DNA from 4 places in the Paenibacillus sp. FSL F4-0100 genome. Region 2 is predicted to be linked to each of the others. Evidence: riboswitches for the same ligand, from Rfam matches in the RefSeq annotation. Region 2 holds a riboswitch; each other region holds the start of a gene.
The links. Region 2 has a riboswitch for cyclic di-AMP ahead of MHH48_RS29855 (TrkH family potassium uptake protein). Riboswitches for the same ligand answer to the same signal wherever they lie in the genome.
Positions count from the first base shown of each region.

Region 1 (7,673 bases), 1.7 Mb from region 2:
TGGCAGCGGAAGACGTGTATTCGTACAATACTTGTGAGATGCCATGAAAGCCCGCATTGGTAATGCCTGCCTGCCCTGCATCCGTCATCAGCGCAAGGGCGGTCGGAGCCAGGATGATAAATGGATGCACCAGGATAACAATCGCAATCAGCTTCATCTCCCGCGCCTCGATTTTTCTGCCTAGAAATTCGGGGGTTCGACCAACCATAAGACCGGCCAGGAACACCGCCAATATCGCGTACATGAGCATATTCATCAGCCCAACGCCCTTTCCGCCAAAAACAGAGTTCAGCATCATCAGGGACAGCGGCGTAATCCCTCCAAGCGGCGTGAGTGTATCATGCATGTTGTTGACCGACCCGGTCGTGGCCGCGGTCGTCACCGTGGTGAACAGAGAAGATTGAGCAACCCCGAACCGGACCTCCTTGCCCTCCATGCTGCCTTGCGAGGCATCGATGCCCAAGCGGTTCAGCGCCGGATTGCCATTGGTTTCAGCGGCATAGTTCAGCGACAGGAAAGCGATAAACAAGGTCATCATCACCGAGAAAATAATCCAGCCCTGTTTGCGGCTCTTGGCGAATAAACCGAACGTATACGGAAGTGCCGCCCCGAGACTCCACATGGACAGGATTTCGATGACATTGGTCAGCGGGGACGGGTTCTCGAACGGATGTGCCGAGTTCACTCCCATAAACCCGCCGCCGTTGGTGCCCAGATGCTTGATCGATTCAAGCGCAGCTACTGGCCCTACAGCTATTTGCTGCTCGCTACCTTCCAGCGTCGTGACGCTGAGCGTAGGCTTCAAGGTCTGCGGCACCTGCAGTGCAACCAGTACCATTGCAATGATGAACGCAGCCGGGATGAACACCCGGGTGTGAGCTTTGACGAAGTCCTCAAAAAAATTACCGACGGTTGAGCCCTTGCTAGTCACCGCCCGGATAAAAGCAATCGCCACGCAGAGCCCGGTTGCCGCAGACGTGAACATCATCATCGTAATGACAGCCATCTGGGCCATATAGGATAACCCCGACTCCCCGCTGTAATGCTGAAGATTCGTATTGGTCATAAAGCTGATGATCGTAGAGAACGACAAGGTCGATTCCATATTATCGATGCCATTCGGGTTGAAGGGCAGTACTCTCTGCAACCGCAGAATCAAATACCCAGCCGCGACCAGCACGATATTCGTCATCACAAAGCTGATGGCATAACCTTTCCACGTCATTCCCTTGCGTTCTTTCAAGCCAATCAGTGCGAAGATCGGTTTCTCCGCCCAGGAGAACCATCTGTCCGTTCCATTGCCTTCATTGCGAAACACCTGATATAGATAAGTTCCAAGCGGCTTTACCAGCAGCACCAGAACGAGTATAACGATGGCAATTTGTAAAATGCCCATGGCGAATGCCTTCCTCCTTCAGCTTTCTCCCTAGAATTTTTCAGGGTGAATCAGCGCATAAATCAAGTACAGAAAAATAAAGAGCGTGCATACCAAAATGATCATCATGGTTAATCCGCCTCCGGTTCAGAAACCACGCGCCCACACCAAGACATGAACAGCATGAACAGTCCGTAGGTTCCTCCCAATATGAGCACCATATATAAATCCTGCATGAATATAACCTCCTAAAACCTCGTTGTGATATCAGCCAAGACCTTAGCTGACAATGGACGAAATCAGGAAGGATACCTGGTGATGGTTCGTATGAAGCACCACATCGGCACCCAGCCCTTTGTATATCAATCGCGGATTGCTGGAATGGGTAATCACATAAATCGACTCTGTGGTCCAGGTCCGGCAAATCCGTAAATAGCGGCAGCATAGATTCAAGCTGCTCTCGAACAGAAACACCTTGCTGACGGGAAACTCGGGAATGATCCAGGTTTGCTCGTCCCTTGTATCGATTAGTATCATGTTGGTGCAGCCCAGCTCATGCAGCCTCTCCTGTTCAACCCGGTTGTTGGCTATGGCCACAAACGAAATGCGCTTAAAGATCAGCTGGCGGATAAATTCTTCCCCGGCCTTGTTCGGTGCGGATACCAGGATAAACTCCTGCGATTTCTCCATCTTTTGTTCTCCTCCTAAGTTCGGAAAGAGAAGACAACAACAAAGAAGCCTGTGGAAAGAGAAGAACTCTTCCCGCAGGCTCCTTAATAGGACACGGTGAAATACACCGTGGCCCAAGTCCACGACAATCGTTGCCTCTCTCGATACGCTTACGAGGTTAGCTGACGGATTCGGGCGTGAGAGTCGCCCTACCCATAGACCGTTATCTTGTCCATGGGATTCACCCCTGAGAGATAGATTCATCTCCCGACTGGTTCCCCCGTTCCTTTTCCATTCAAGGACTCAGCGAAAATTGAAAACGAGTAGCATGTTATTCTATTAGCCATTGACTAAACATCCAGGTCCGGCAAAACAACACAGCATCAGGTTCGAGCGGTGAGAGTCGCATCATCCTGCAATTTCAGCGAAGGCCCATGGCGCCTTCGCCCGAGATTCGATCCATAAAAGAGCCCAACTGAGCTCTCACACTGTCTGTAGGCCTTCATGGAACGGCTGCCCGTTTGCCTGTCGCTGATGTCCGTCAATTCATAGTTCGTATCATACGTCTGGCCCTGCAGGAAGTAAATGTGAGCAAAAACACATGTGGCGTTATGTCGAACAGGAACTGACCAGTATCGCTTCATTATCTCCCGAATACTACTCTATACTATGTATTTCTCTTGTTTTCTTGTATTTATCGCAATCTATCGAGATACCGAGATTTTGCCATGATAATCGATGACACGACTGAATGTACACGTTTTCTTATACGGTTTTCATCGATTTTCGGAATGTATCCGTCCCATATGATCATTTACTTTTAGTTTCCTCCGGCGTATGATTCATCCATCTATTCGAAACATTCGTTATACGCTGAGCTCTCGACTGATGGGGAGACGGGGGAACCAAAATCGCCAATGGAGCTTCTATTGGTGAATGGGGTGAATCCGAAGTGCCTAGATGGTCAGGCACTGCGGTAGGGTGCTCTCAAGCCCGAATCCGTCAGCTAACCTCGTAGGCGCGTTTTGAGAGAGAACACCACCCGAGCCTTAAGCGGAAGCGGCCACTGGAACAGGGCCTCTAACGATAAATAGGCCTGGAGAGCGGGGGATCTCTGCTCACCAGGCCTATTTGCCGCGCATATAACATTCCTATAAAGGAGCGTAGATCATGACGAAATTCATCGAGGCTGCACTGACATCCGTTATCGAAACCGAAGTTCCCGCATTAAGTGTAGAGCCCATCCGCCATATGGAGATATTTCGTTTCGACCAGGGCTCGGCTGAACGCTTTATCCCCTGGAGCAAACGAGATTGGAACTGCGGTTTGTTCAAAATCAGCTGCAAAGACGCGGCCGGTTATGCCGAATATGCGCTGCCAAGCAACAGGGAATTCACGGATCTAGTCCGCTGGGCAGCCGTCTTTACGAGGCTGAAAGGCATGTCCGTGACCGAGGCCGTTCGCTATGCCCAGAAGCAGCACCAGTGGGGATCCGCCCGGATGCAGCTCGCCGTATCGGCGCTCGCCGATCTGGAGACCAATCGGCAACAGCACATCACCCGTAAGCGGTTAGGCAGCTTGCCGCTGGAGCGTTCCTTCCTGATGGACTGCTCGGAGGCGTATTATTTCTTCTAGGACAGTAGCTAGAGAGCTACCGTCCTCGCTTCACTTTCAATTGATTGTTTTCCCCCGCTCACTTGAACATATTTTTGAGCACCATCATCAGGTTGGCCGGCTTCTCCGCCAGCCGCCGCGTAAAATACGGGTACCACATCGTTCCGTAGGGCATATAACACCGAATGCGGTAGCCGTCCTGTGCAAGCGCTGCCTGATCGTTCATCCGCAGCCCGTACAGCATCTGAAACTCAAATTCCTGTTTGTCTATGTGACTCTGCTCGGCAAACACCTTCACCCAGTCGATGATGTTGTCATCATGCGAAGCAATCGCAACGTAGGCACCCTGATCAAAATGCATTTTGATCAATTTCTTATAGTTGTCAATGACCTCCCGCTTCTGCTGAAAAGCGATCGTTCCCGGCTCTTTGTACGCCCCCTTCACGAGCCGCAGATTAACACCGGCATTGATTAAATTCTTGACGTCCTCCTCGGTACGGAACAAGTAGGCCTGCATCACGGTCCCCACATTGGTCAGCCCCTCCTTATGGAGCCGCAGCGTCATGTCTATCGTCGCCTGGGTATACGGCGAATCCTCCATATCCAGACGAACGAAGTTGCGGTGCTCTTTCGCCTTTTTCGCCACCAGCTTGATATTCTCGTAAGCCTTCTCGGGGTCCAGTGCCATGCCCATCTGCGTCGGCTTCAGCGAAACGTTCGATTTCACTCCCCGCTTGGCAATCCCTTCTACAAGCTTCAAATACTCCTCCCGGTACCCGGCCGCTTCGTCCAGCGTCGTGATACCCTCCCCCAAATGATCGAGCGTGACGAGAATGCCCTTCTCATTCAGCCTCTCAATTTCATCCAGCGCCTCGTCCAAGGTATCGCCGGCTATGAATCTGCCCGCCAGTTTTCGGCCGTACTTGATCGACAACCACTTCACGAATTTATTACCGGACACCGTCAGGATCACTTTACGGTAAAGTTCGGTTCCGTCCATGCGAGCTCCCCCTTTGCAAAAGGCAAACCAAAATGCACTCTATCTTAACTCATATGCAAAAATCATGACGGCATGCAGAAAGACATACATATCTAACATCGAGCTTTTCACCAAGAGATTCTAAACACCCCACCATGACGCATTCAGCAGCTGGACCATAAACCTAAAGCTCCGAATCATATCATGTTAAGGAGGGGCCTTCCATGCGAGTACCTTTTCGGAATGAACCATTTCTGGACTTCAAGAACGAGTTGAACAACAAGTTATACGATGCTGCGCTATCCGCGGTCGAAGCCGAACTCGGCAAGACGTACCCTCTGGTTATCGGCGGTGCCCAAATCCATACGGAGCGTACTCTAAAGTCGGCCAATCCGTCCCGTAAACGTCAGGTCATCGGCATTGTATCCCAAGCCGATACCGAACTTGCGGAACAAGCCATTCAGACAGCCGCACGGACTTTTGAGACGTGGAAACACACCGCGCCGAGCGAACGGGCACGATATTTGTACAAGGCTGCAGCAATCATGCGGCGACGTAAGTTTGAATTCTCCGCACTGATGACGCTGGAAGCTGGCAAAACGCGTGCCGAAGCGGATGCGGATACGGCCGAAGCCATCGATTTCATGGAATTCTATGCACGCGAAATGCAGCGCCTGAGCGCGCCCCAGCCGCTAACGGTTCATGAGGAGGAAGAAAATCATCTCTATTACATTCCACTCGGCGTCGGCATCGTCATTCCGCCGTGGAACTTTCCGCTCGCGATTATGGCAGGCATGACCACGGCGGCCATCGTCTCGGGCAACACCGTTGTGCTGAAACCGGCGAGCACCACGCCGGTCATTGCCGCCAAATTCGTGGAGCTACTGGAAGAAGTCAGCCTGCCTCCGGGCGTTGTTAACTTCCTGCCGGGACCGGGCCAGGAAGTAGGCGACTATCTGGTGGATCATCCGCTGACCAGGTTCATCAGCTTTACGGGATCCCGCGACGTTGGACTGCGGATTCAGGAACGCGCGGCCAAGACACAGCCGGGGCAACAATGGATCAAACGCGTCATCGCTGAAATGGGCGGAAAAGACGCCATTATTGTAGACAGTGAGGCCGATCTGGACCTCGCGGCAGACGCGATCACCGCCTCCGCATTCGGTTTCTCCGGCCAGAAATGCTCCGCCTGCTCCAGGGCCATCGTGCATGAGGACGTCTATGATACCGTGCTGCAGAAGGTTATCGACCGCTCCAAGAAGCTGGTTATCGGCAGTCCGTTACACACCGCGGTGCAGGTAGGGCCTGTCATCGACGATAAGGCCTACCGTAAAATTCTGGACTATATCGAAATCGGGAAAGGCGAAGGCACGCTGGTACTCGGTGGATTTCCGGGCGATCCGGAGGGGTATTTCATCCAGCCGACGATCTTCGCGGACGTGGCCAGCACCGCCCGTATTTCCCAAGAGGAGATCTTCGGCCCGGTGGTGGCCTTCACGAAGGCCGCCTCCTTCGACGAAGCGATCCAAATCGCCAACAACACCGACTACGGGCTGACTGGCGCGGTGATCTCGAACAACCGCGCTCATCTAGAGCAGGCGCGGCGCGATTTCCATGTCGGCAACCTGTATTTGAACCGGAAATGCACCGGTGCCTTGGTGGGCACCCACCCATTCGGAGGCTTCAATATGTCCGGGACCGATTCCAAAGCCGGCGGGCTTGATTACCTGCTCCTGTTCACGCAGGCGAAGACGGTATCAGAGCGATTCTGATTACGGCATGCAAAAAAGCCTCTCCATGACGATGGAGAGGCTTTTTATGTGCCGCTGCTTATTTTACAGGCTCTACGCCTTAACCTTGCCCTTAATCTCCCGGACCACCTTGCCCTCGAATGATTGATTCATCCAGTATGCAAGATGAATGCTTTCCTCACCGAAGGTGCATTCCGTAGTTAAGTAGAATGGCGTCTCTGTCAGTCGGATGGTCAACTTTAACGTCCGGTCATCCTTCCAGGTCATGGAGGCAGCATATTCGTTATCCGCCGTCATCATCAGCTTCGTGGTTCCCGACTTCCACTCGTTACGACCACAGACAACCAAATTGATGCCGTGTTCCCCTTCAAGCTCCATGACCGCGCCATCTTCTTCAAATCGAACGGAGAATGAACGCAGCTTCTCCTCATTCTCCTCGAGATCATAGACGATCCCGGAGACGTCCTTCTCGATTGGGGATACCGCCTCTTCGATTGGCGGATCCAGCTTAAGCTCTTGCAGCGTTCTAATAAGAGAAGCCTCCGCTCCGGTGTCGACCGGCAGTGCATCCAATCCCATCGCTGGCTGCAGATGCTCCCATATCTCATTCAGCACGGCCTGCATGTCCCCAAGGCCGGAGGTAATCGCAATCACCGCATCCTGTTCCGGGAACACGACGCAGAATTGTCCAAAGGCACCGTCGCCGCGGTAGGCACCGTGGCGGCACATCCAGAATTGATATCCGTACCCTTCGGTCCAATCCGAAGAGGAATCCGCAGGTCCGTTGGATATCTGCTTGGAGGTTGCGTCTTCAATCCACGCTTCCGGGATCAGACGCTGGCCTTCCCATACCCCCTTCTGAAGATAAAGCTGACCGAATTTGGCAATGTCCTCAGTCTTCAGCTTAAGTCCCCATCCGCCAGTGTTGATCCCCTGCGGACAGCTTTCCCAGGTGGCTCCATAAATGCCGAGTGGCTCAAACAGACGGGGCTGCAAATAATCCAGCAGCGTGATGCCAGTGACCTTCTGCAGAATGGCCGAGAGCATGTAAGTCGCTGCGCTGTTATATACAAAGTGGGTCCCGGGTTCATGCTCAACCGCTTGTTTAAGAAAATCGGCCACCCAAATATCGGACTGCATGGCAGGCTCCTGGTCGTGCCCCGTTCCCATAATCAACAAATCGCGAATCGTCATCGCGGACAGATTCGGCGAGGGATCTTCAGGAGCGTATTCCGGAAAGAAGCCGATCACCCGATCCTCCAGCGTAATCCGGCCTTCCTGGACC
Region 1 covers NZ_CP150303.1:538,214-545,886, reverse strand. Annotated here, with positions in the region: gene kdpA (potassium-transporting ATPase subunit KdpA) at 1-1,396, opposite strand, end outside; gene MHH48_RS02410 (hypothetical protein) at 1,655-2,065, opposite strand; cyclic di-AMP (ydaO/yuaA leader) riboswitch at 2,196-2,363, opposite strand; cyclic di-AMP (ydaO/yuaA leader) riboswitch at 2,906-3,081, shown strand; gene MHH48_RS02405 (hypothetical protein) at 3,215-3,679, shown strand; gene MHH48_RS02400 (proline dehydrogenase family protein) at 3,738-4,658, opposite strand; gene pruA (L-glutamate gamma-semialdehyde dehydrogenase) at 4,862-6,409, shown strand; gene MHH48_RS02390 (serine hydrolase) at 6,482-7,673, opposite strand, start outside.
Region 1: it holds a riboswitch for cyclic di-AMP, as region 2 does, so the genes downstream of both, MHH48_RS02410 (hypothetical protein) here and MHH48_RS29855 (TrkH family potassium uptake protein) in region 2, are expected to answer to the same signal.

Region 2 (7,673 bases):
CAGACGGAGAAGATTTCACGCGTAGCAATGTCACGCGGCACCAGGTTTCCGTAAGCAGGGTATTTCTCTTCGAGGAAATACCACGGCTTGCCGTCTTTATAGGTCCAGATCCGTCCGCCTTCACCACGTGCCGATTCCGACATCAAGCGGAGCTTGTCATCGCCTGGAATGGCTGTCGGGTGAATCTGGATAAACTCGCCGTTCGCATAATGCACGCCTTGCTGATAAACGGCACTGGCCGCTGTTCCCGTGTTGATCACCGAGTTGGTCGTTTTTCCGAAAATAATACCAGGACCACCGCTTGCGAGTATAACGGCTTCAGCTTTGAACGCCTTAATCTCCATCGAGCGCAGATCCTGGGCAGCGATACCGCGGCATACGCCTTCGTCGTCGATGATCGCATTCAGGAACTCCCAGTTCTCGTACTTGGTCACAAGACCCGCAGTTTCCCAGCGGCGAACCTGCTCGTCAAGCGCATAGAGCAGTTGCTGTCCGGTCGTTGCGCCGGCGAATGCCGTCCGGTGACGCTTCGTTCCGCCGAAACGGCGGAAATCGAGCAGACCTTCCGGCGTACGGTTAAACATAACGCCCATGCGGTCCATCAAGTGGATAATGCCCGGAGCCGCTTCACACATCGCTTTGACCGGAGGCTGATTCGCAAGGAAGTCGCCGCCGTATACCGTATCGTCAAAGTGCTCCCAAGGAGAGTCACCCTCACCTTTCGTATTCACGGCTCCATTGATGCCGCCTTGCGCGCACACGGAGTGAGAGCGTTTAACAGGTACAAGTGAGAATAGATGAACGTGAGCTCCTGCTTCTGCCGCTTTGATGGTTGCCATCAGCCCGGCGAGGCCGCCACCCACTACAATAATATTAGATGCCATTTTTCGTTCACTCCCCTTAACTTAAGACTGTCTTAACTACATCGATCATTGCTGTCGCCGCCTCGAATTCGGAACTGCGGAATGCTGTCATAGCCAGAACAAACAGCACGCTCATCAATACGAACAAGCCCATGCAGATGTAAGTGGATACCTTCTGCGCGCGCGGACCGACGGTGATGCCCCAGCTAACGAGGAACGCCCACAGGCCGTTTGTGAAGTGGAAGGCTGCCGACACAACGCCGATGACGTACAGAGTAAACAGAATCGGATTGTTCATGATGCCGTGCATGGTCGCGCCCAAATCGTCATGCGTGATTTTGCCGATCATGATTTGGAAACGCGTATCGTACATATGCCAGATAACAAAAACGAACGTAATAACGCCGGTGATCCGTTGGACGGTGAAGCGGATGTTCCGTTCATAGTTGAAATTGCCCACGTTGTTATTTGCCTGGTAAGCAATGTATAACCCGTAGACACCGTGATATAGCAGTGGCAGCCAGATCAGGAACAGCTCGAGGAAAAATATCAGCGGCATGCTGTTCAAAAAATGGACCGCGCTTGCAAAGCCTTCCTTTCCACCCTCGAAAGCCTTAAAGTTGGAAATCATATGGCTGAGCAAAAATGCTCCAAGCGGTATGACACCGAGCAAAGAATGCAGCTTTCTGGAATAATACCCTTTCATCAGTCGACGTTCCCCTTTCCAATGTGCAGCGTTTTCATTTTCAATCTTTCCTATTTCCAGAACAATTACACTTACCCTGTCCTAAAACCGTTGCAACGACAAAAAGCTGCCTATTTCGGCAATCGTGTGAACAACTTGTGTCATGTTTCATGTTACTCCTTTTTTTCTTATAATGGAATTGCAATATAATTATTAATCGTTATAATCTATACGCATAAGCAATGTTTTGCACATATGTCTATTTTATATAGGAGGAATTCCATGTTTGAAGAACTGGACATGTTCGCCGTCGTTGTAGAGCAATCCAGCATAAACCAAGCCTCCAAGCTGCTTAACTTGTCACAGCCAGCCCTGTCCAGGAAAATAGCCAAGCTGGAGGACCAGCTCGGGCTGCAGCTGTTCAACCGCCGCGGCAAACGGCTGGAGCTTACCTCCATCGGACAGATTGTGTACACCTTTGCCCTGGAGCAGCGCCAGCAGCAGATCAAATTCATGCAGACGTTGGCCCATTACCGGGAGGGGGATCAGATCTCGATCAACCTGGGGGCCAGCCTAACCACACTGCAGACCACCTTGCCCCCGCTCGTTAACGCATTCATGGAGCGTCATCCCGCGGCCGAAATCAAGCTGATCACCGGCAAGACCCATGAGATCGTTTCTTATGTAAGAGATAAACGGGTCGATGTCGGCATTGTCGCCTCCTCCATCAACCAGCCCGGCTTAAACTGTATTCCGCTGTTTGATGACCATCTGGAGCTTGTCATCCCGTCTTCACACCCGCTGGCGGAGATCGAGGATGTCGGCATCGAGCAGCTTCAAGGCTTGCCGATGATCATTTTCTCAACCGGCACCTGGTACCGCAAGTTGACGGATGACCTGTTCCACCGCTGGGGCATTATGCCGGATATTCGGATGGAGATCGATTCCTTCGAAGCGATCGTCAGGCTCATCCCGACCTGCAAGGCAGCCGCGCTTCTGCCCAAATCCTATCTGAGACCGCAGCTGTTGTCCGATAACGGGCTTGTCGACATTCATATTCCGGCACTCATTGAAACCCGGCGAACAACTTCGCTGATCTACGGCCAAGCCTCGGAGCTGAGCAAGGCAGCCAGCCGCTGGATTGACGAAACGGAAATCCTGTTCCGTAAGCTGGAGGAGGATAAAACGAAGAAAACCTGACGGTATATAGGGTCGTCAGGTTTTTTTCTTCTTTATTTATTTTTCGAGCATATTCACGACCTCAGACTCAAAGAGATCCACATTATCATTGGAGCCGATAACGACCATAATGTCGCCGGAGTTCACCACATCCATGGCTGTTGGCGCTACGATGATGCCGGATTGTTTATTCAGGGCCACCACGCTGACACCGTAGCGAACCCTCGTATTGAGCTCGCTAAGCGTTTTTCCGTCCATGCAGTCCGTGACCGTCATCTCCACAATCAGATAGTCCTTGGATAATTCGATATAGTCGAGCAGGTTGGGCGTGACAAGCTGGTGAGCTACCCGGATCCCCATATCCCTTTCCGGAAAGATCACCCGGTCCACGCCCAGCTTCTCCAGCGCCCGGCCGTGCAGCACCGAAATCGCCTTAGCAACGACCATGGCGACACCAAGCTCTTTTAACAAGATGGCGGATAAGATGCTCATCTGAATATCGTTCCCGATCGCCACAATCCCGCAGTCGAAGTTACGGATACCGAGCGATTTAAGCACCTCTTCGTCCGTAGCATCCGCCACCACCGTGTGCGTCAGCAGCTCGCTCATATCCTCGACAACCTCTTCACTGCGGTCGATGCCGAGCACCTCATATCCCTGTTCCATCAGTTCAAGCGCCAGGCTGGCGCCAAATCGTCCCAAACCGATGATTGCAAATTGCTTTGGTTTCATGTCTCTCCTGTACTCCTTATCCAATAATCATTTTGCCTTCCGGATGACGATATAATTCTTTACCCTTTTTTGGCCCCAGTGCATAAGCAAGCGTCAAAGGCCCCAATCGCCCTGCAAACATCGTAATACTGATCAAAATCTTCCCGAATCCCGTCAGTTCAGGCGTTAAACCCATGGAGAGACCCACCGTACCGAAGGCGGATGTCGTTTCGAATAGGATCTCCAGGAAGCTCCCTTCCTCTGTCGTTGACAGAATCATCGATACGATTAGAACGAGCAGCAGTGCCAGTAATGCAATGGTCAGTGCCTTCAGCACCCGCTCCTGGGCCAGGCGATAACGGAACATGACGATGTCTTCACGCCCGCGCATCATGGCGATAACCGCCCCCACCATAATGGTGAAGGTTGTTGTTTTGATACCGCCACCGGTTGACCCCGGGGATGCTCCGATAAACATCAGAATCACGATAAAAAATTGCGTGGCCTGTCGAAGCCCCGTAATATCTATAGTATTCGCGCCAGCTGTACGCGGCGTTACGGACTGGAATAACGCACCGAAGAATTTTCCGCCCCAATTCAGAGAGCCGAGCGTCCTCGGATTGGTGAATTCAAATATAAGAATGACGATAAATCCAACCAGCAGCAAGGTAGCCGTCATGGTGAGCACCACTTTGGAATGCAAGGAAAGTCTCCGCTGTTTTCGGAAATCAATCAGATCGGATAATACGATAAAACCAATGCCACCTGAGACAATCAAAAACATCACGACTATGTTGACTACAGGATCGTAAACATACCCGGTCAAACTCCGAAAATCACCAAACAAATCAAAACCGGCGTTGTTAAACATCGTGACTGCATGAAAAACGCCATAATAAATCGCCTGGCCGATCGGCATATCAAACGCCCAGCGGATCGATAGAATGATGGCACCACAGGCCTCGATGATGAGGGAGTACAACAACACTCTGCGAATCAGCCTTACGATTCCTTCCATCGAGGACTGATTCATCGCTTCTTGCAGAATGAGACGATCCTTGAGCGATATGCGTCTTTTCAGAGCCAAGGCAAATAAAGTAGCCATCGTCATGAATCCGAGCCCGCCGATCTGAATCAGCAGCATAATCACGACTTCTCCGAAGGAACTGAATGTCGTTCCTGTATCCACCACAACCAGACCCGTTACACATGTTGCCGATGTCGAAGTGAACAAAGCATCGATAAATTCAAGCGGTTCACCTGTACTTGTGGAAATCGGCAGCATTAACAGCGCCGTCCCGATGAAGATAATAGCCGCAAAACCAAGCACGAGAATCTGCGGCGGAGACAACCTGAGCCAGTTAAATTTAGAGTTCAATCGGTCACCTTCTTAAAAAAAATCAAGAAAAAAGACACTGGAAAACGCAGTGCCCTTTACGGTCTGGTTCCTGTGCTGCAGCCTACGAGGTTAGCTGACGGATTCGGGCATTTCCACAGGTCGCCCTATTCATTATTCTAGGAATAATGAAATTCACCCCAATTACATGGTTCCCCCATTTTCAGTACGAAATTCGGCTGGAATATTCGGTTCCTTGAAGCATGATGTGATTATAACGCAATCTGGTACGTAACCCAATGCCGTTTTTCACCCAAAAAATCTTTAAAAGAGCGCGAATTGGGCATATTCAAGAATACAAGCATGGGGTTCTCTAACGTTTTCGAAACCTTTCATTCATTTTCATCGATTTGTTTCATTATTCCGGATATTGGGATAAGCTGCTTATGACTTTCATAACTATGTTATATTGACTCTATGCGTACTTAATCAGGCATATCGAATACCAGTGGGAGTATCAACTTTCCTAGAGGAGGAATTTCATGAATCGTGCAAGAGAGCCCTTGAAGCTGAAGCCCAATTTAAAACAGCTCATCGTGCCTGCCGCAGTCGGCCTGATTCTGTTCCTATTATTTCAGGTGTTTCCGTCGACGAATCCGGATTCTACCGAGATGGCATCTCCGAATATCATATCCAAGGAGCAGGCTCGGCAAGCGGCTTCAAGCTTTGCTCAGGAGCATTTGCAGTTTACGGCTGCAAAAACGGATGACACATTGGTTACATATCAATCCAAATCGGAACTTTACGGATATCTGGCGAAGGAAAAGAAACTTTCGGAATACAACAAAACCTATGAAGCCAAATATCCCTATGACGTATACCGCGTTCGCTTCAGCGAGCCGGGAGGCGATGCCCTCAATGTGGACGTGCACATGCAAAATTCTGGCATCGTCGGATTCTCGTACGATTACGCCCGCTCCAGCTATGACCGGATTGAGCTGAACAAGGGCGATGTACAAAGGCAGATGCTGCTTGTCGTCGAGGACGGCATGTCATTAGCCGAGAAGCAAGCGCTCGCGGAGCCTTGGCTCCAGCGAGCGGGCTATGACCTGTCGCGCCTTGAGCTGGTTACACGGGAAGGGGAACCCCGGCTCCGATATGTGGACCCGGAATCCAAAATTGGCGATTCCCGATTGGAGCACCGTTTCACCTTCGAACATGGGAAATTACGCTCCTATGAGCCATCCTTCTCAGTCCCGTCCGCCCATTCCGCCTATGTCAACAAGCAGACTCAGGATGCAACGCTGCTGACACTCGCAGGGTATGGCCTGTTCACCCTCATCCTTGGCATTCTTGCCATTGTGTACAGCGTAAAGACCAGAGCCTATACGTCGTTTAAGCGCGGCCTGTTCCTAGCGGTGCTGCTGTTTATCATTCAGATGCTAAATACGTATAATCTGATTCCCGTTTTCAAATCCGAGGGGATGTCGCAAACCGGTATATTCGGGATGATGATTTTCTATGCGGTCTATTCGCTCATATTCTCCGCCCTGCTCTATTTCTCCCTTGTCGGGGGCAACGGACTATGGCAAAAAGAAGACGGGCTCAATCCATGGCCGCGCGCCAAAGAACCCGGATACGGTCATTATGTACTGGACAGCATGAAGCTGGGATATATGTGGGCTTTCATCCTGCTTGGGGTCCAATCCATTATCTTTATCGTTCTGGGCCTAACCTTAAATACATGGTCCACCACGGATGCCACACAGTCGCCTTACAACATGCTCTATCCTTGGCTGTTTCCGCTGATGGCCTGGCTGGCCGGCATATCCGAAGAGGCCGTCTATCGACTGTTCGGTATCAAAATGGTGAAAAAGATCGTCCGCAATACGTTCGTTGCCAGTTTGATTACCTCGCTCATCTGGGCGCTCGGGCATACGCTTTATCCGATATACCCTGTAATTTCCCGGCCCATTGAACTGGTTATCATCGGCTTGCTGTTTAGCTACATCTTTTTGAAATATGGGTATTTGGCGGCCATGTTCTCCCATGTCATCTTTAATAGCATCTTGATGGGTATTAGCCTGATCTTGCTCAAGGACACCACCAACTTGCTGATTGGTGCTTTCTACATGGTGCTTCCTGCGCTTGTTGCGTATGCGATTTACCGTTTCAATCCAACAAAAAAAGAGAAGCCGTATGTCACGACTCCTCCTCACGAAGTGCCTTAAGAATTTCCGTTGCTAATTTCTCACCGATTGAAAGGGGCTTGAAGTCTTCGACTGAAGCCTCTTTTATTTTTTTGACCGAGCCAAAATGCTTCAACAGCAGCTTCCGGCGCTTCTCTCCAATGCCCGGGATGGAATCCAGCTTGGAGGATACCATCGATTTGCCGCGCTGTTCGCGGTGGAAGGAAATCGCAAACCGGTGAACCTCATCTTGAATACGCTGCAGCAAATAGAACTCCTGGCTGTCCCGGGGCAGCGTAACCGGCTCCGGCGGGTCTCCGACCATGAGCTGCGCTGTTTTATGCTTGGCATCCTTCACAAGCCCGCAGACCGGGATATACAACCCCAACTCATTCTCCAACACATCGCTGGCGGCGGAAATCTGTCCCTTCCCTCCATCGACCACAATCAGATCGGGAAGCGGCAAATTCTCCTTCAAGACGCGCTCGTACCGCCGCCGGATCACTTCACGCATCGTATCATAATCGTCCGGTCCCAGCACGGTACGGATCTTGTATTTCCGATATTCCTTCTTGTCTGGTTTCCCATTGGTGAATACAACCATGGCCGATACAGGGTTGGTCCCCTGGATGTTCGAGTTATCAAATGCTTCGATCCGGTTCAGCGACTGGAGGCCGATCACTTCGCCCAGATTCGCTGCTGCGACCGAG
Region 2 covers NZ_CP150303.1:6,561,543-6,569,215, forward strand. Annotated here, with positions in the region: gene sdhA (succinate dehydrogenase flavoprotein subunit) at 1-884, opposite strand, end outside; gene MHH48_RS29840 (succinate dehydrogenase cytochrome b558 subunit) at 901-1,569, opposite strand; gene MHH48_RS29845 (LysR family transcriptional regulator) at 1,831-2,748, shown strand; gene MHH48_RS29850 (TrkA family potassium uptake protein) at 2,785-3,459, opposite strand; gene MHH48_RS29855 (TrkH family potassium uptake protein) at 3,476-4,816, opposite strand; cyclic di-AMP (ydaO/yuaA leader) riboswitch at 4,881-5,025, opposite strand; gene MHH48_RS29860 (CPBP family intramembrane glutamic endopeptidase) at 5,317-7,005, shown strand; gene uvrC (excinuclease ABC subunit UvrC) at 6,977-7,673, opposite strand, start outside.

Region 3 (7,673 bases), 1.2 Mb from region 2:
ATGACCTATCGCGCTGTACGCATCCTCCAGGAATGCGATATTATCGCGGCAGAGGATACACGGCAGTCACGCAAGCTGCTGACCCATTTCGAAATTCCGGCTAAGCCGCTGTTTAGTTATCACGAGCATAATAAGGCGGCCAGTGGACCTGAAATTATACGTTATATAATAGAAGGAAAAAATGTGGCACTCGTCAGCGACGCCGGTCTGCCGGCGATTTCGGACCCTGGCAGTGATCTGGTTTCACTTGCGATTGAGGCGGGAATTTCGGTCATTCCGATCCCGGGGGCCAATGCCGCCCTTTCCGCCTTAATCGTGTCGGGTTTGCCGACCGAACGATTCACGTTTATCGGCTTTTTGCCGCGGGAGCGTAAAGATATCATTCAGCAGCTGCAAGCTTTGCAAACGGCGCAGGGAACGCTATTATTTTATGAATCTCCGCATCGCGTGAAAAAGACGCTGGAGATCTTGCAGGAGGTACTGGGAAATCGGAAGGTGACCTTGGCTCGTGAACTGACTAAACGCTATGAGGAATTCTTGCGCGGGAGCATTTCCGAATGCCTGGACTGGCTCACGGAGCATCCGCCGCTGGGGGAATATTGTTTGGTGGTGGAAGCCGGTAGTGCAGAAGAGGAGCTGAAGGAGAAAAATGCCTGGTGGCAGGAGCTTTCGCTGGAGGAGCATGTGGAACATTATGAGCGGGAAGGACTAAGCCGCAAGGATGCCATGAAAAAAACCGCGGGTGATCGCGGTGTATCGAAGAGGGATATCTATAATGCGCTCCTGACGGAATAGTGATAATACTTAACTTGGTGCAGGGGGATAACAAAATAGCCCCACAAAGTGGAGCCTATGCTTCGATGTTTATTCCAAATACTTTGCGGGGACCCCAAAACCAATAAATGAGAATAAAGAATGGCTTACGCTTCGCTGAAAACTTATAAATTCTTTAAACTCAAAAAAAGACCCTCCTGCGGCCGGGTTCATAGCCGAGGAAGGCACCAAGGAGATATGAAAAAGGTTAGAATTAACAAAATGTAATAATGCTATTATATACTAAAAATCTTAATTTGTCACAGGTGTAGGGATTTCCGAGATACATTCATGGCAAACAATTTTACCTTTGAAGTAAGTGACATTCTCAGCGTTACCACAGAAGATGCAGGCAGGCTCATATTTCTTAAGCATGATGCGTTCGCCGTCTACATAAATCTCCAATGCATCTTTCTCACCAATTCCGAGCGTACGGCGTAATTCGATCGGAATGACGACCCGTCCAAGCTCATCGACTTTCCTTACAATTCCTGTTGATTTCATCATAACTTATAAATGCCCCTCTCGCCATAATTTAAAAAAGTCATAATTCGACATAGTTCTAGTTTTTATGTTATTTATAGTACCAACGATTCCCAAAACAGTCAACCTATATTTTTGAAAAATCGGAACCTATTTACGAAAGTATAGTGAATAAAACCCTTATATAGCAACGTAATTACCATAATCGAACCAATTATTGCTGCGAATTTTGATTTGTCGATTTGGAAAGCGCAATTTTCCCTTATTCGACACGGTTCGACATTAGATGTCAAAAGAAGTGTTTATCGGCTAAAACCCAATCGAAACGATAAGGAGTTGAGATGGAATGTATTCACCAATTTCGGAAGAAAAAGTGTTTAAGGATCCCGTCCACAATTATATTCATGTGCAAGACGACATCATCTGGCGATTAATCGATACCCCGGAATTCCAGCGACTCCGCCGGGTTAGACAGCTTGGGACCTCTTTTCTGACCTTTCATGGGGCCGAACACAGCCGATTCTCCCATTCACTGGGAGTCTATGAAATTACGAGAAGAATCATCTCTCAATTCGAACGGAGGGGGTATTCCGATTGGCCTGCCGAGGAAAGGCAAGTTGCGCTCTGCGCGGCTCTGCTGCATGATTTGGGGCATGGCCCTTTCTCTCATTCTATAGAAGAAGCTTTTCATATGAATCACGAGGATTGGACATGCCGGATCCTGCTCGGGGATACTTGCGTCAATCAGGTACTGCGAGAGCTCGGAGCGGATTTCCCCGAGAAAGTGGCTTCCGTGATTAACAAAACCTACGATAAGCCGATTGTGATAAACCTGGTCACTAGTCCGCTGGATGCAGACCGGATGGATTATTTGCTAAGGGATGCGTATTATACGGGAGTTAATTATGGAACGATTGATATTGACCGGATCTTGCGGATGCTGCGGCCATACCGCGATCGGGTCGTTGTGAAGGAATCGGGCATGCACGCCGTGGAGGATTACCTGATGTCACGGTATCAGATGTACTGGCAGGTATATTTTCATCCCGTCACTCGAAGCTCCGAAATCATCCTGCGCCAAATCTTTCGCCGGGCAAAGGAACTGCATGACAGCGGATATGCCTTTCGGTTCATGGTCGAACCGCTTCCTGCGTTGTTTGCGGGCCATATTGACGTGAGTCAATACCTGCGTCTGGATGAAGCCCTGATCCAAACGGCCTTTCTGCAATGGACGGAGGAGGAAGACAAGCTCCTTAGCGAATTATGCGGTCGTTTCATGCACCGAAAGCTCTACAAATATGTAGAAATCGACAATATTGATCTGGAAACCATCGACCGGATACGCCAAGCGTTCCGTGCCGTGGGATTACATCCGGAATATGACCTGGAGATTGATTTTCCAACCGATCTTCCTTATGATAAAGTTCATTCCGATATGCCGCTTAACGAGAAACAGATTCTGCTTCTGGATCGGCATGATGAGCTGAAGGAAATCTCGGAGGTTTCCGATATTGTACGCTCGATCAGCGGTATTCATAAAGGACGGTACCATCTATATTATCCGGAAGAGAAAGTGACTCCGCTGCTGGCTCAGATGCCGGAGAAGATAGCCGATGTTTTCAAGCAACAACATTAACCTAGAGGAATAGTCAAAGCTTGGTACATCTGCAATTTACCCAGCTAATGGAAAATATACGACACAGAAACGACAGGAAGGAGAGTGTGGATCTTATGTTGTTCGACACGCACACTCATATGGACGCTCCCCAATTCGACGAAGACCGGGAGGAAGCAATTCAGCGGGCGCTTGAAGCTGGCGTGACCCGGATGATCAATATCGGATTTAACCGGGAGACGATCCCGACTACGATGAAGCTGGCAGAGACTTATGATTTTATATATGCGGCAGTGGGCTGGCATCCTGTAGATGCGATTACCATGGAGGATCAGGACCTGGATTGGATCGCCTCTTTATGCAGTCATGAGAAAGTGGTGGCTATTGGAGAGATCGGCTTGGACTATTATTGGGATACGTCCCCGAAAGATGTCCAGCACCGGGTCCTTCGACGTCAGATCGGACTTGCCCGGGAACTGAACATGCCGATTGTCATTCATAATCGGGATGCGCATGAAGATATTATCAAAATTTTACGGGAGGAAAAGGCCTCCGAAGTGGGCGGTGTCATGCATTCCTTCTCCGGAAGCTGGGAAACCGCCAAAATATGTCTCGATATGGGATTCCATATTTCATTTGGCGGGCCGATTACCTTCAAGAATGCAAAGCAGCCCAAAGAGGTATTGGCGCAGGTTCCGCTGGATCGATTATTGATCGAAACGGACTCCCCTTACCTGACGCCTCATCCCTTCCGTGGGAAAAGAAATGAGACCGCTTATGTGAAATTGGTGGCGGAGACAGCAGCCGAGATTAGAGGGTTGTCTTATGAGGAATTGGCCCAAATTACCACCAAAAATGCACTGGAACGATTTGGTATTTAACGAAAAAGAGAGCAAAAGCGATGAAAAAGGGAGCAATCGCGATTAATTAAAGTTTTTTAATCAGAAAAGGCGTCAATATTACAATAATTTAACCTTTTACATGAGAAAATGTGGTTGAATGTTGCTTTACAACCTGCATGTAAACAGGATATCATCTTTTCAGTGATAAGAAGCTGCGATGTGCAGATCGTAGCCGAATATTTCATGAACCGTCTCGCTTAATCTCCGGAATTCTGGAGAACGGGGGAACCGATACCGCCGTGCATACTGGTCTGAATGCACGCAGCTGTATTTGATTTCTTTTTCGGGTCTTTGGGGTGAATTTGAAGGATCTCGCCATGAGCGGGTATCCGGATCTAGGGCGTCTCTCTTACGTCCGAACCCGACAGCTAACTCCGTAAGCGAAATAAGAGGGGAAATCTCGTGCATACCATTTCCATGATTCTAATCATCAGGAAGCCACGTTAGAGCCTCTAGTACTCTTGCATTGGCTTTCTTTTATTTTTGAATAATGGAGAAGGGACCATCATACTCTTGGTAAACAAGGGGTGGTGGTATATGGACGAAATGACGGGAATTGACGCAGGGTGTAGATAGATAGCAGGGCGCCTTGTGAGAAAAATTGCTATAGTCACGTCAAATGCATTCATGCGTTTACCTAGACGGCGGGACTATGAAGGAGGATGGAATAGTGGGCATTTTTCAACCTGAAGAAACCCATGAATCACAATCATCCAGCATGTCTTACGCATTGAGATGGAAGCATGACAATTTGCGTCAACTGATGTTGCTCGGTGCCATGGGTGCCGTTACGGTATCACTTCTCATATCGTTGGTCGTACATGATCAGGCAGGCAAGGAGGTTCAGCTTGTCGTCGATGGTCGTGTCACCACAGTAGAAACACGTGGATCATTGCTGCAGGAATTGCTGGAGGAGCAAGCGATCACGTTGAGTCCTCAGGATCAGATTTCGATGCCTTTAAACGGCGCGATCCAGGATGGAGATCGGATCATCATTGAACGGGCAATTCCAGTTAAAGTTACAGTAGGCAGCACAACTAAAACCATATTTACATCCCAGGATACGGTTGATCATGTACTTAAAGAGGCTGGTATTACGATCCAGGGTGAAGATATAGTACAACCGGCACAGAACACGAAGCTGACCAGCAATATGAATATCCATGTCGTTCGCGTCACGAAACAAAAAGTTAAGGAGACGGAAGACCGGGAATTCCGTGTGATCAAAACAGCCGACCCATCGCTTGAAAGAGGGGATAACCGCGTGATTCAGCGGGGCGAGTCCGGTCTCATGGTGAACCATTATGAGAAGGTCTACCACAATGGCAAGCTGGTTTCGAAGACGAAGGTCTCCCAAAAAGTCGAGCGCAGAACGAAGGATAAAATTATTGCCGTAGGCACGAAAAAGGTGGAGAAGCCCGTCATTGTTCAGGCGGCCGCCACCGATGTGAAAGCCACACCGGCCAAATTGTCCGGCACGAAGAAAGTAACAACCGCCAAGGCTGTTGAGAACAACGTGGTTTCTCGGGCAGGCGTTGATTTTAAATACAACAAGGTATTGAACAATGTGTCGATGACGGCGTATTCTTCTGAGCAACAAGGAATCGGTACACGCACTGCATCCGGCACACGCGTTACAGAAGGGCGCACCATCGCCGTTGACCCTAATATCATCCCGATCGGATGGTGGGTCTATATCGAAGGCATTGGCTTCCGTCGTGCAGAAGATACGGGCGGCGCCATCAAAGGCAACAAAATCGATGTTTATTATGATTCACTCAAATCGGCCACGAGTTTCGGCCGGAAGAGCGGCCGCACCGTTTATGTGATCGGTCCGGTTAAACCTGAATTGAACTAGACGCATGAATTCCAATTTACAATGCCATTCTAATGCTATACTATTTAGCTTATAATATATAATGATGAAGAAGAGGGAGTGTTTCCTCTTCTTTTGTTTTGTTAAGAACGGAGTATACAGAGCTAAGATGGTTGAATCTAAAGTTGTACAAGCGTGGCTTTGCTTGGGAAGGAAGAGAACAAACGCATGATTAAAGAAGTGATTGTTGTGGAAGGCAGAGACGATACCGTTGCCATTAAACGGGCCGTAGAAGCGGATACGATCGAAACGGGCGGATCAGCGATCAACAAGCAAATCCTGAAACGCATAGCGCTTGCTCAGGAGCGCAGAGGCGTCATTATATTAACGGATCCTGACCATGCAGGGGAGCGGATCCGCAAAATCCTGGATCAGGGCGTACCCGGCTGTAAGCATGCCTTTATCCCGGAAGCGGATGCTACCCGCAAAGGGGATATCGGCGTGGAGAATGCCTCGCCAGAGGCGATACGGCGTGCGCTGGAGCGGGTCCATACCTCCTTCGAGGGTGGAGAGAGCCTGATTAGTCTGGAGGACATGCTGGAGGCCGGATTATCGGCTCATCCGGAAGCGGCGGCAAGGCGTATGACGATGGGTAATCTGCTGGGGATCGGTTATTGCAATAGCAAGCAGTTCCATAAACGACTGGCCATGTTTCAAATATCACGTGAAGAATTTCTGGCCGCACTTGCACAGTTGGAAGAAGGGGGCGTAAGCCAATGAATCGGATCGAGGATATATCAACACCAAGACGGACGAAGGAGATCATCTCACGGCATGGATTCTCCTTCAAGAAGAGTCTGGGTCAAAACTTTCTTATTGATCAGAATATTCTGTATAAAATTGTGGAAGCTGCAGGACTGGATGAGGATAAGGGAGCCCTTGAGATCGGCCCTGGTATCGGTGCATTAACGGAGAAGCTGGCGCAGACGGCAGGGACCGTCACCGCGGTCGAAATTGATCAGCGCCTGATTCCCATCCTGAGGGAGGTCCTGGAGCCCTATGAGAATGTGAAGGTGCACCATGGAGATGTACTGAAGGTGGATCTTCATGAGCTGTTCCGTCAGGATTTTGCGGGCGTATCGAAGGTAAGTGTGGTTGCGAATCTGCCGTATTATGTGACGACGCCGATTCTCATGAAACTGCTGGAGGAAAAGCTGCCGCTGGAGAATATCGTGGTGATGATTCAGAAAGAAGTGGCAGAGCGGATGGCAGCGGCGCCGGGAAGTAAGGATTATGGCAGCCTTAGCATTGCCGTTCAATATTACAGTGAGCCTAAACTGGTCTGTATTGTGCCGCATACGGTGTTTATTCCGCAGCCGAATGTCGCTTCGGCCGTGATTCGCCTGGCGGTCCGGGAACAGCCTCCTGTTAGTGTAGAAGACGAAGGATTCTTCTTCGAGGTGGTTCAGGCTTCTTTCGCACAGCGGAGGAAGACGATTGCCAACAATCTGAAGAGCCGGTTCTTTCCGGGAGAAGGCCGTGAACGGCTGGAACAGCTGCTGAAGGAAGCGGGCATTGAGCCCTCACGGCGCGGTGAGACCCTTAGTATTGAAGAGTATGCCCGGCTCAGCAACATATTGTACAACGCGGATATTCGTTAATACAGCCATTAGAGAGCCCATAGGGCCCGCGAAGGCCTTAACGCGATAAATTGATGTTTCGCAAGAACCAATAGTCACAGTGGCCCATACCATAGGGTAGGGGTGATGTTGTGATGAACTTGGGAGACTTGGTCGTTCGTAAATCCTACGGCGGCGATGTAACGTTCCGGGTAGAAGGCATGCGGCAAAATAATAATATCGTCATCAAAGGGACAGAATTCCGGTTACTTGCCGATGCTCCCATTGATGATTTGGTCACGGTCCCGCATCCCAACTTAAGCGAACGTACAAAGCAGGCGCAGATCAAAGCCAATGAGTCGCTGGACCGTCTGCAGAAGCACAGACAGGAGCAGAGTGAGCGTCAACTGGCCAGCCTGCGCAAT
Region 3 covers NZ_CP150303.1:25,686-33,358, forward strand. Annotated here, with positions in the region: gene rsmI (16S rRNA (cytidine(1402)-2'-O)-methyltransferase) at 1-795, shown strand, start outside; gene MHH48_RS00125 (AbrB/MazE/SpoVT family DNA-binding domain-containing protein) at 1,066-1,320, opposite strand; gene MHH48_RS00130 (HD domain-containing protein) at 1,643-2,932, shown strand; gene MHH48_RS00135 (TatD family hydrolase) at 3,028-3,792, shown strand; cyclic di-AMP (ydaO/yuaA leader) riboswitch at 3,998-4,212, shown strand; gene MHH48_RS00140 (3D domain-containing protein) at 4,484-5,671, shown strand; gene rnmV (ribonuclease M5) at 5,858-6,409, shown strand; gene rsmA (16S rRNA (adenine(1518)-N(6)/adenine(1519)-N(6))-dimethyltransferase RsmA) at 6,406-7,290, shown strand; gene yabG (sporulation peptidase YabG) at 7,404-7,673, shown strand, end outside.
Region 3: it holds a riboswitch for cyclic di-AMP, as region 2 does, so the genes downstream of both, MHH48_RS00140 (3D domain-containing protein) here and MHH48_RS29855 (TrkH family potassium uptake protein) in region 2, are expected to answer to the same signal.

Region 4 (7,673 bases), 1.7 Mb from region 2:
ACGGGATCTTGTTGCATCTATGAATTCAGTCGCCTTTGGATGGAGCCGCATCGATCGTGAGGGTCAGTTCACGCTTCAAGGCGACGAGTACCGCCTGCCCGCTGCGGCCGGTGACGTTACGCCGCAATCGATGGTAGCAGATGCTGCGGACCAGAAGATTAAACCATACCTCATGGTCTACGCCTTGGATGGAAACGGCGAATTAACCAAAGTACTGAGCGATAGCAGCCTGCGCCAAAAGTCCATTGAAGGCATCACAGCCGCGGTAACGGAGAACGGCTTCGGCGGCGTTGTACTTGATTTTGAAGGGCTCGGTTTTAAACTGGATGTCGTAAACCAGCAGAAGCTGCTCAATGATTATGTCAAGCAATTAAAGGCAGCATTGCCGCATGACATTGCTCTGTCCTTAGCGGTGCCGCCATTGAACAGCGCCTATAAAGGCTATGATTACAAGACGCTTGCTTCCATCGCCGATGATCTCATCGTTATGGCTTATCAGTACAATCCGGTCGGAACCAAATCTCAGGTTCCCGAACCAAACAGTCTGGTGGACCAAGCGATCCAGTTGGCACTCCAAGCAGGTGTCCCGAAGCAGAAGCTTTTGCTCGGCATCAGCTTAAGCAGCGAAACAGCCACTTCCGTGGACGATAAGCTCGGTTTGGCCAAACGCTATGATCTGAAAGGCGCTGCTTTCTGGCGTCTTGGCTTGTTCCGTCTCTATAATAACGGGATGGAAGCAGCTGTGAATGCCTCTGTTGTTAAGGAGTAACCGAACAACCCCTGTGGGATTGACAGACTTATAGTAAGAAAACCTTCTATCGACGTACTTTCACAGATGACAGACCGCAGTTAGTAGAAGTTTTTCTTGCGATATCAGGAAGTCACAAGCTTCGAAGTTTATACTTTCTGATATCTAAAAAAAGAAAGCCTGACAAGGACACCCCTTTGTCAGGCTTTCTGGTTATGTATTGAACCCTAAACTGCAATGTAATCCAATTAGCTTGCGCTTCCTACCAGTCTCGCATAATTTTCTTGACTCAACACACGACGTGCCGTGACATAACGTGGCTCATAATATGAATCGCTAAGCTTGCTGATTCTGACTCCCTTGCTGCTGGAAGCATGCGCAAATTGTCCGTCACCAATGTAAACGCCTGCATGAGAAATTCCGCTGCCGCTTGTATTGAAGAATACCAAATCTCCAACCCGCAGATCTTCGCGATCCACATGTTCACCGGCTTGAGCCTGGCTTTGGGAAGTACGTGGAAGATCCATATCGAAATTTCTAAACATGTACAGAATAAATCCGGAGCAATCAAACCCGCTAGTGGTCGTTCCGCCCCATTTGTATGGAGTTCCTACCAATTGCTTCACTTGATACTGAAAATTCGGTTGTTGATCAGCAAATGCTGATACGGCACCAGAAGAAAAAATAATTGCAGACCCTAGCAAAGTGATGACAAACTTCTTCAAAATATGTTCTCTCCTTCGATGCCTACGGAGTTAGCTAAGGGTTCGGTTGAAGGTTCCCTATACTCTCTATACAAGAGTAATTCACCCAAGACGGTTCCCCCGTTTTCCAAACGAAATTCGGCAAAATTCATTAACGTTTTGTAACCTTCTCTTAATATAGTATACAAGCAAGGATGCTGTCAATCATATCCTAAAAATCTATCGTTTTATGTTTGGAGCTGTCGTAAAGATGGTTAATTTCGGCCGACTATTTTTTAACCATCTCACACAGTCATGACAATTATGTAACTCTGCTTTCCTTCTCGAACTGCTTTTTTTAATAATCTAGCAACTTTTTACAGATCTATGCGTTTACATAATCAGTAATGAAATTAAAGAGGTGATCGATCACTTATGAGTCAAATCACGATGGCTGAAGCTTTGGCAGTCCGGGCAGCAATCAACCGTCTCATGAATCAATTGATGTCGGAACGCTTGAACAACAGCAGCACAATCATTGAAAAAGGGGAAACGGCGGAATATCCTGCACGCAGTGTGGATGCCATTACGGAAGAAATCGAAGCCGCCGCCGCGGATTACAGAAAGCTGGATTTGCTAATGGCAATCTCCAATACAACGCAAACCATTAGCTGGAACGGCTCCGACATGACCATCATGGAAGCGATCGAGCTGGCCAAACAGATACGCAGCGATATCGGACAACTTGCTCATCTCGGCTCCCGCAAGAAGCTGGAGCGGCAGAGCAGCCGTGGCAGCGGAGATGGTGCCGTAACGCTGTTCAACGTCGCTTTATATGATCCGGAAGCTTATCAGGCGCAAGCGCGCAAGAAGGAACGCGAAGTAACCAAGCTCTCTTCACTGATTGAACATGCCAATCATACGTCCATGATTACATTTGACGCATCCAAGTACATGGAATAGCGGCAGCCGCCGGCTCCAAGCCTGCAGGTCATCCCACGTGCGGGTTTGGAGCCGGCGGTTTCCGCCGGCATCGCGGGAAAGTGTGAGCAACCGCTTATTGTTTGTCGGATACAAACAAACCTAACCAGGAAACCAAAAACTCGCCTCCAGTGAAAACGGATGACGGCTTACGGTTCACGCCTATCACTTGTCACATGTTACGGACTTATAACGAAAAAAATGATCGCTCCGTTTCCCGCTCTCTATGAATAATTGGAAAGCCGCCCCCTGAAGGGCGGCTTTTGTCTAATTCGCTTAAGCTCGGTTAACATGAAACTACGTTGCCGATCCGAACGCTTTTTATCTAACCGCTATTACTCCTTTATATCCGTAACGTTCTCTTTACACCTATGCTACTGGAACAAGGCCGCAGCTCCAACCAGACCAACATCGTCCCGAAGTCCTGCAGGAACGATTTCGTACGTGCCTAAATAGGATGGCATGACCAGCTTATCTGTCATTTCCCGCAGCTGCGGAAATAAAAGATCGCCCGCTCTGCTTACTCCCCCTCCAATCACGATGCGATCGGGGTTGAAGCTGTGAATGACGTTAACCAGTCCAAGCGCCATATAATAGATGGCACGATCGATGACCTCTACTGCGACGGGGTCATGAAGTCGTTTTGCCTCAAACACATGCTTGGCGTTCACTCCCGCCTCAGATGCGGCCAGTTCAGAAATTACGCTGGGCTGGGTGAGCATCCGCTGGGATGCTGCCTGGCCGATGGCCGTTCCTGAAGCAAATACCTCCCAGCAGCCGTGGCTGCCGCAATTACACTGCGGACCGCTGGGATCAATGATATGATGCCCAAGCTCCCCTGCAAAAGAACTGCTGCCCAGGAACAGCTTCCCATCCAGCACGATGCCTGAACCGATGCCTGTGCTTAGCGTCACGTATATCATGTTTGTCGACCCTCGGCCCGCTCCTCTTACATATTCTCCCCATGCGGCTGCATTGGCATCATTCAGCACCTGTACTTCCGTATGCAGATCACGTTCCATCCAGGCTTTGAGGGGGACATTCGTCCATTCCGGCAGATTCGTACCATGAATGACAATCCCCTCCCTACTGTTAACTGTTCCGGGTGAAGCCATCCCTACGCCTCGAAGAGGGTGGCCGCCCGACACGCTGCGGATCATGTTCGTAATTCTCGCGACCACTTCTTCAGCCGTACGCGCACCCGCTGTCTCCATTTGCTCCCGGTTCAGCAGCTGTCCTTCGGAATCAAAGAGCGCTGCCGCGATCTTCGTACCCCCAAGGTCAACGCCAACCACAAATTCTTGCTGTTTATTCCATACGGTTTGCAATTTTTGTTCACCTGTTTCCGATAGGTTTGCTACTTCTATTGATGTATGCTCTCAGCCAGCGATCGCAGCTCGACCGGATCGATGGGCTTCAGCCCTGATCGACCGTACCGAACAGCTGAGCCGAAATGGACCTCGCTCACACCGGTCCGGTCGATAAAATCGTGTATGATTTCCCACTTCAGACCATTGCCGGCCAATATTTTAAGTTCACTGCCTGCCGTTTGTTCTACAAGCTCCCGAATTCTCGGGATGGCCTGCGGTGCAGGCTGCGGTCCTCCTGACGTTAGGACACGGGTAACCGACGGGTATTTCTGCAATGTACGCAGTCCTTCGAACTGATCCTCCAGTTCATCAAAAGCCCGGTGGAACGTGACTTGCATATCTCCTGTCCATTCCAGCATTTTGACCAAGGAGTCCTCGTCAATCTTCCCTCCCGGAGTCAGCATGCCAAGCACAACGCCAGCTGCACCTGCCTTGCGGATCGCCTTAACCTCCGCCATCATGGTAGCTATATCATGTTCGTTGTACACAAAGGATCTGCTATGAGGTCTGACCATGACATGTACAGGAATCTGAACGGCTTTCACAACCTCTTCAACAAGCCCGATTCCCGGCGTAAGCCCGCCTTCGGTTATCGCTGTGATCAATTCCAGACGGTCCGCGCCATTCTTCTCTGCTGTGATGGCATCATCCACGCATGTTGCGATTATTTCAAGCAGCATCGTCGTCACTCCTTACTGAAGTTGATTCTTTATGCATGGAGAATCTGCTTCTCCACATAATCGGCGAGCAATCTTGCACCATAGCCGGTAGCCCCCGCTGCGGAGTGGGGGAATTCCCTTTTATACTGGACCGTGCCCGCCATATCGATGTGCACCCATTTTATAGAATCCGCCACAAAATGACGGATAAACAGCGCAGCCGTTATAGCACCTGCCAAAGTTGACGTACCCACATTTTTCAGATCGGCATAATCGCTTCTGAGATCCGATTCGTACTCGTCCATCAGCGGCATAGGCCATAGGCGCTCTCCGTTACGCTCACCGATCTCAACCAAATCGGCCGTAATCTGTTGATCACCCCAGATGCCCGCAATCTCCAAGCCCAGTGCGGCTCCGACATTACCGGTAAGGGTTGCGATATCAATCACCTTATCTGCGCCAAGCTTCGCTGCATGCAGCAGCGCATCCGCAATGATCAATCTCCCCTCCCCATCCGTATTCGCTACCTGAACGCTTAAACCATTCGGATAATGAACAACGGAAGAAGGAAGCATTGCATCCGGTCCCGATAAATTATCCGCAACGGCTATAAGCGCCGTTACGCGTACCGGAGCTTTTTGCGATACCAGAATATCCATGGCACCCACGACGGCTGCAGCGCCTCCCATATCCATACGTGCATCGCTGATGTCTCGGCCGATTTTGACGTTCATCCCGCCCATATCAAAGGTTACGCCTTTGCCGATGAGCACAATATGAGGACTTTCCTTCTCGGAATCCACCCCACTATAGGAAATCTCAATCATGGCAGGCTCGTATTTGCTGCCGGCACCCACAGCGATCAGACCGTTCATCTGCCGATCATGGAGCTCTTGTCCGCGATACACATGAAGCTGAACGGGTGCCTTCTTAAAACGATCCTCGACAACCGCAACAAACGCTTCCGGATTTAGCGTTTCCGGTGATTCATTCACCAGGTCTCGGGTGAGCTGCGTCCCTTCGATTCGGATTTCTGCCGTCCGTATGATAGCTTCCATCTCTTCACAGGAAAGACCTTGCCAATCTTCCTGTCGAAGATTTAGGGACAGAGCCTGCAGATTGGCCGTAACCCCACGATGCTTATTGAATTGATACAATCCATACATCCAGCCTTCAACCCACGCCTGGAGTTCTTCCTCCACCGAAATCCGGGAAGAAGCCCGGTCTTCGCAGATTGAGGTGCGTATCAGTACTGCGCTTGATTTGTATTCCTTGAGCAGTGCTCTCGCAGCTGATGCGCCTGTTCTGCGCACTTGCTCCAACGTCAGGTTCGAGCGCTGCCCCATTCCGACAACGAGATCGTCCGCTTCTTGATCAGAGCGGCCATAGAACCAAGTCAGCTTCATGCTATGCTTTCGAGATTCCGTTAAACGGAAATGAGACTCCTCGCCCTCATAAACCACATAAATCGAAGTATCTGCCAATGAAGCTTCATCTATTGTGATATTCATATCGAGACATTCCCTCCTGTATAAGAGAATCAACGCTGTTAAGCATTTTTCATGATTTCTTCGTCATATAAATGACATGCCACCTGATGGCCCGGCTCCACCTCACGATAAACCGGCGTAATCTGTTTGCACACTTCCATGCAGGATGGACAGCGTGTATGGAAGCGGCAGCCTGTCGGCGGATTCACCGGACTCGGCAGATCTCCCTTCAGAATGATCCGTTCCTTCTTCTGCTTCGGATCCGGAACAGGTACCGAGGACAGAAGGGCTTGAGTATAAGGGTGCAGTGGGCGGTCGTAAAGCGTATCTTTGTCGGCCGTCTCCACGAGCGCGCCCAGATACATGACACCAATCCGATCGCTGATATGCTCAACCACGCTGAGATCATGGGAGATGAACAGATAAGTCAGGCCGTATTCCTCCTGAAGATCCTGCAGCAAGTTCAACACCTGCGATTGGATGGAAACATCCAGTGCAGATACTGGTTCGTCGGCTACGATCAGATTCGGACGCACGGACAGTGCTCTGGCAATGCCGATCCGCTGCCGCTGACCGCCGCTGAACTCATGGGCAAAGCGTTCGGCGTGGAAGCTGTTCAATCCGACCGTTTCCAGCAGCTCGCAAGCCAGTTTGTCCCGCTCTTTGGTGCTCAGCTTGGTATGAATGAGCAAGGGCTCCGCGACCAGTTCTTTGACCTTCATTCTTGGATTTAGGGAAGCGTATGGATCCTGGAAGACCATCTGCATGTCTTTGCGCAGAGGGCGCATCTGATTCTCATTGTATCCGCTAATATCCGTTCCGTTAAACAGGACCTCGCCGCTATTAGGCGCCAACAGACGGGTCACCAAGCGGCCAGTCGTCGATTTGCCGCAGCCGCTTTCGCCAACCAAACTGAAGGTCTCACCCTTATGGATCGCGAAGGAGATTCCATCCACGGCACGAAGCTGCTTGGACGTACCGAAGAATCCTTTTTTCACCGTGAATGATTTCTGCAAATTCTTTACTTCTAATAGAGGTGTTTCTTTCATGCGGTTTCTCCTCCCTTCGAGTGACCTTCCTGTGTCAGCCAGCAGCGGCTCTTGCGATGTTCTTCATGTGCGACAGGGAGAAGCTCCGGCTCCTGGGAGAGGCACTGCTCCATCACGAACGGACACCGCGGGGCAAACTTGCAGCCTTTCGGCATGTTCCGCAGATCCGGCACATTCCCTGGAATGGATTCCAAACGGCGCACCTTTTGTCTAAGCTTGGGCACTGAATGAATGAGTCCTTTGGTGTACGGATGCTGAGGATTCTCGAACAGCTCTTCAACCGTCGCCTCTTCCACGACTCTGCCTGCGTACATGACAACCACCCGGTCGCACATTTCGGCCACGACGCCAAGATCATGGGTAATAAGCAGCATGCCCATTTCCTGCTCGGTCTTCAGTCGATTCATCAGATCCAGGATCTGAGCCTGAATCGTGACGTCAAGGGCGGTGGTCGGCTCGTCGGCAATCAGCAGCTTCGGATTGCAGGACATCGCCATCGCAATCATGACCCGCTGTCGCATGCCGCCGGACAATTGGTGCGGATAGTCATCCACAACTTCATCGGCCCGCGGAATACCCACGAGTTTGAGCGAGTCGATGGCATGCTGCCGCGCTTTCTTGCGGCTATAGCCCAAGTGCAGCATGATGGATTCCTCCAGCTGTTTCCCGATACGAAGGACGGGATTCAGCGAT
Region 4 covers NZ_CP150303.1:4,872,774-4,880,446, forward strand. Annotated here, with positions in the region: gene MHH48_RS21855 (stalk domain-containing protein) at 1-769, shown strand, start outside; gene MHH48_RS21860 (C40 family peptidase) at 997-1,473, opposite strand; cyclic di-AMP (ydaO/yuaA leader) riboswitch at 1,477-1,606, opposite strand; gene MHH48_RS21865 (hypothetical protein) at 1,867-2,394, shown strand; gene MHH48_RS21870 (ROK family protein) at 2,787-3,740, opposite strand; gene MHH48_RS21875 (copper homeostasis protein CutC) at 3,776-4,462, opposite strand; gene MHH48_RS21880 (leucyl aminopeptidase family protein) at 4,492-5,952, opposite strand; gene MHH48_RS21885 (dipeptide ABC transporter ATP-binding protein) at 5,991-6,980, opposite strand; gene MHH48_RS21890 (ABC transporter ATP-binding protein) at 6,977-7,673, opposite strand, start outside.
Region 4: it holds a riboswitch for cyclic di-AMP, as region 2 does, so the genes downstream of both, MHH48_RS21860 (C40 family peptidase) here and MHH48_RS29855 (TrkH family potassium uptake protein) in region 2, are expected to answer to the same signal.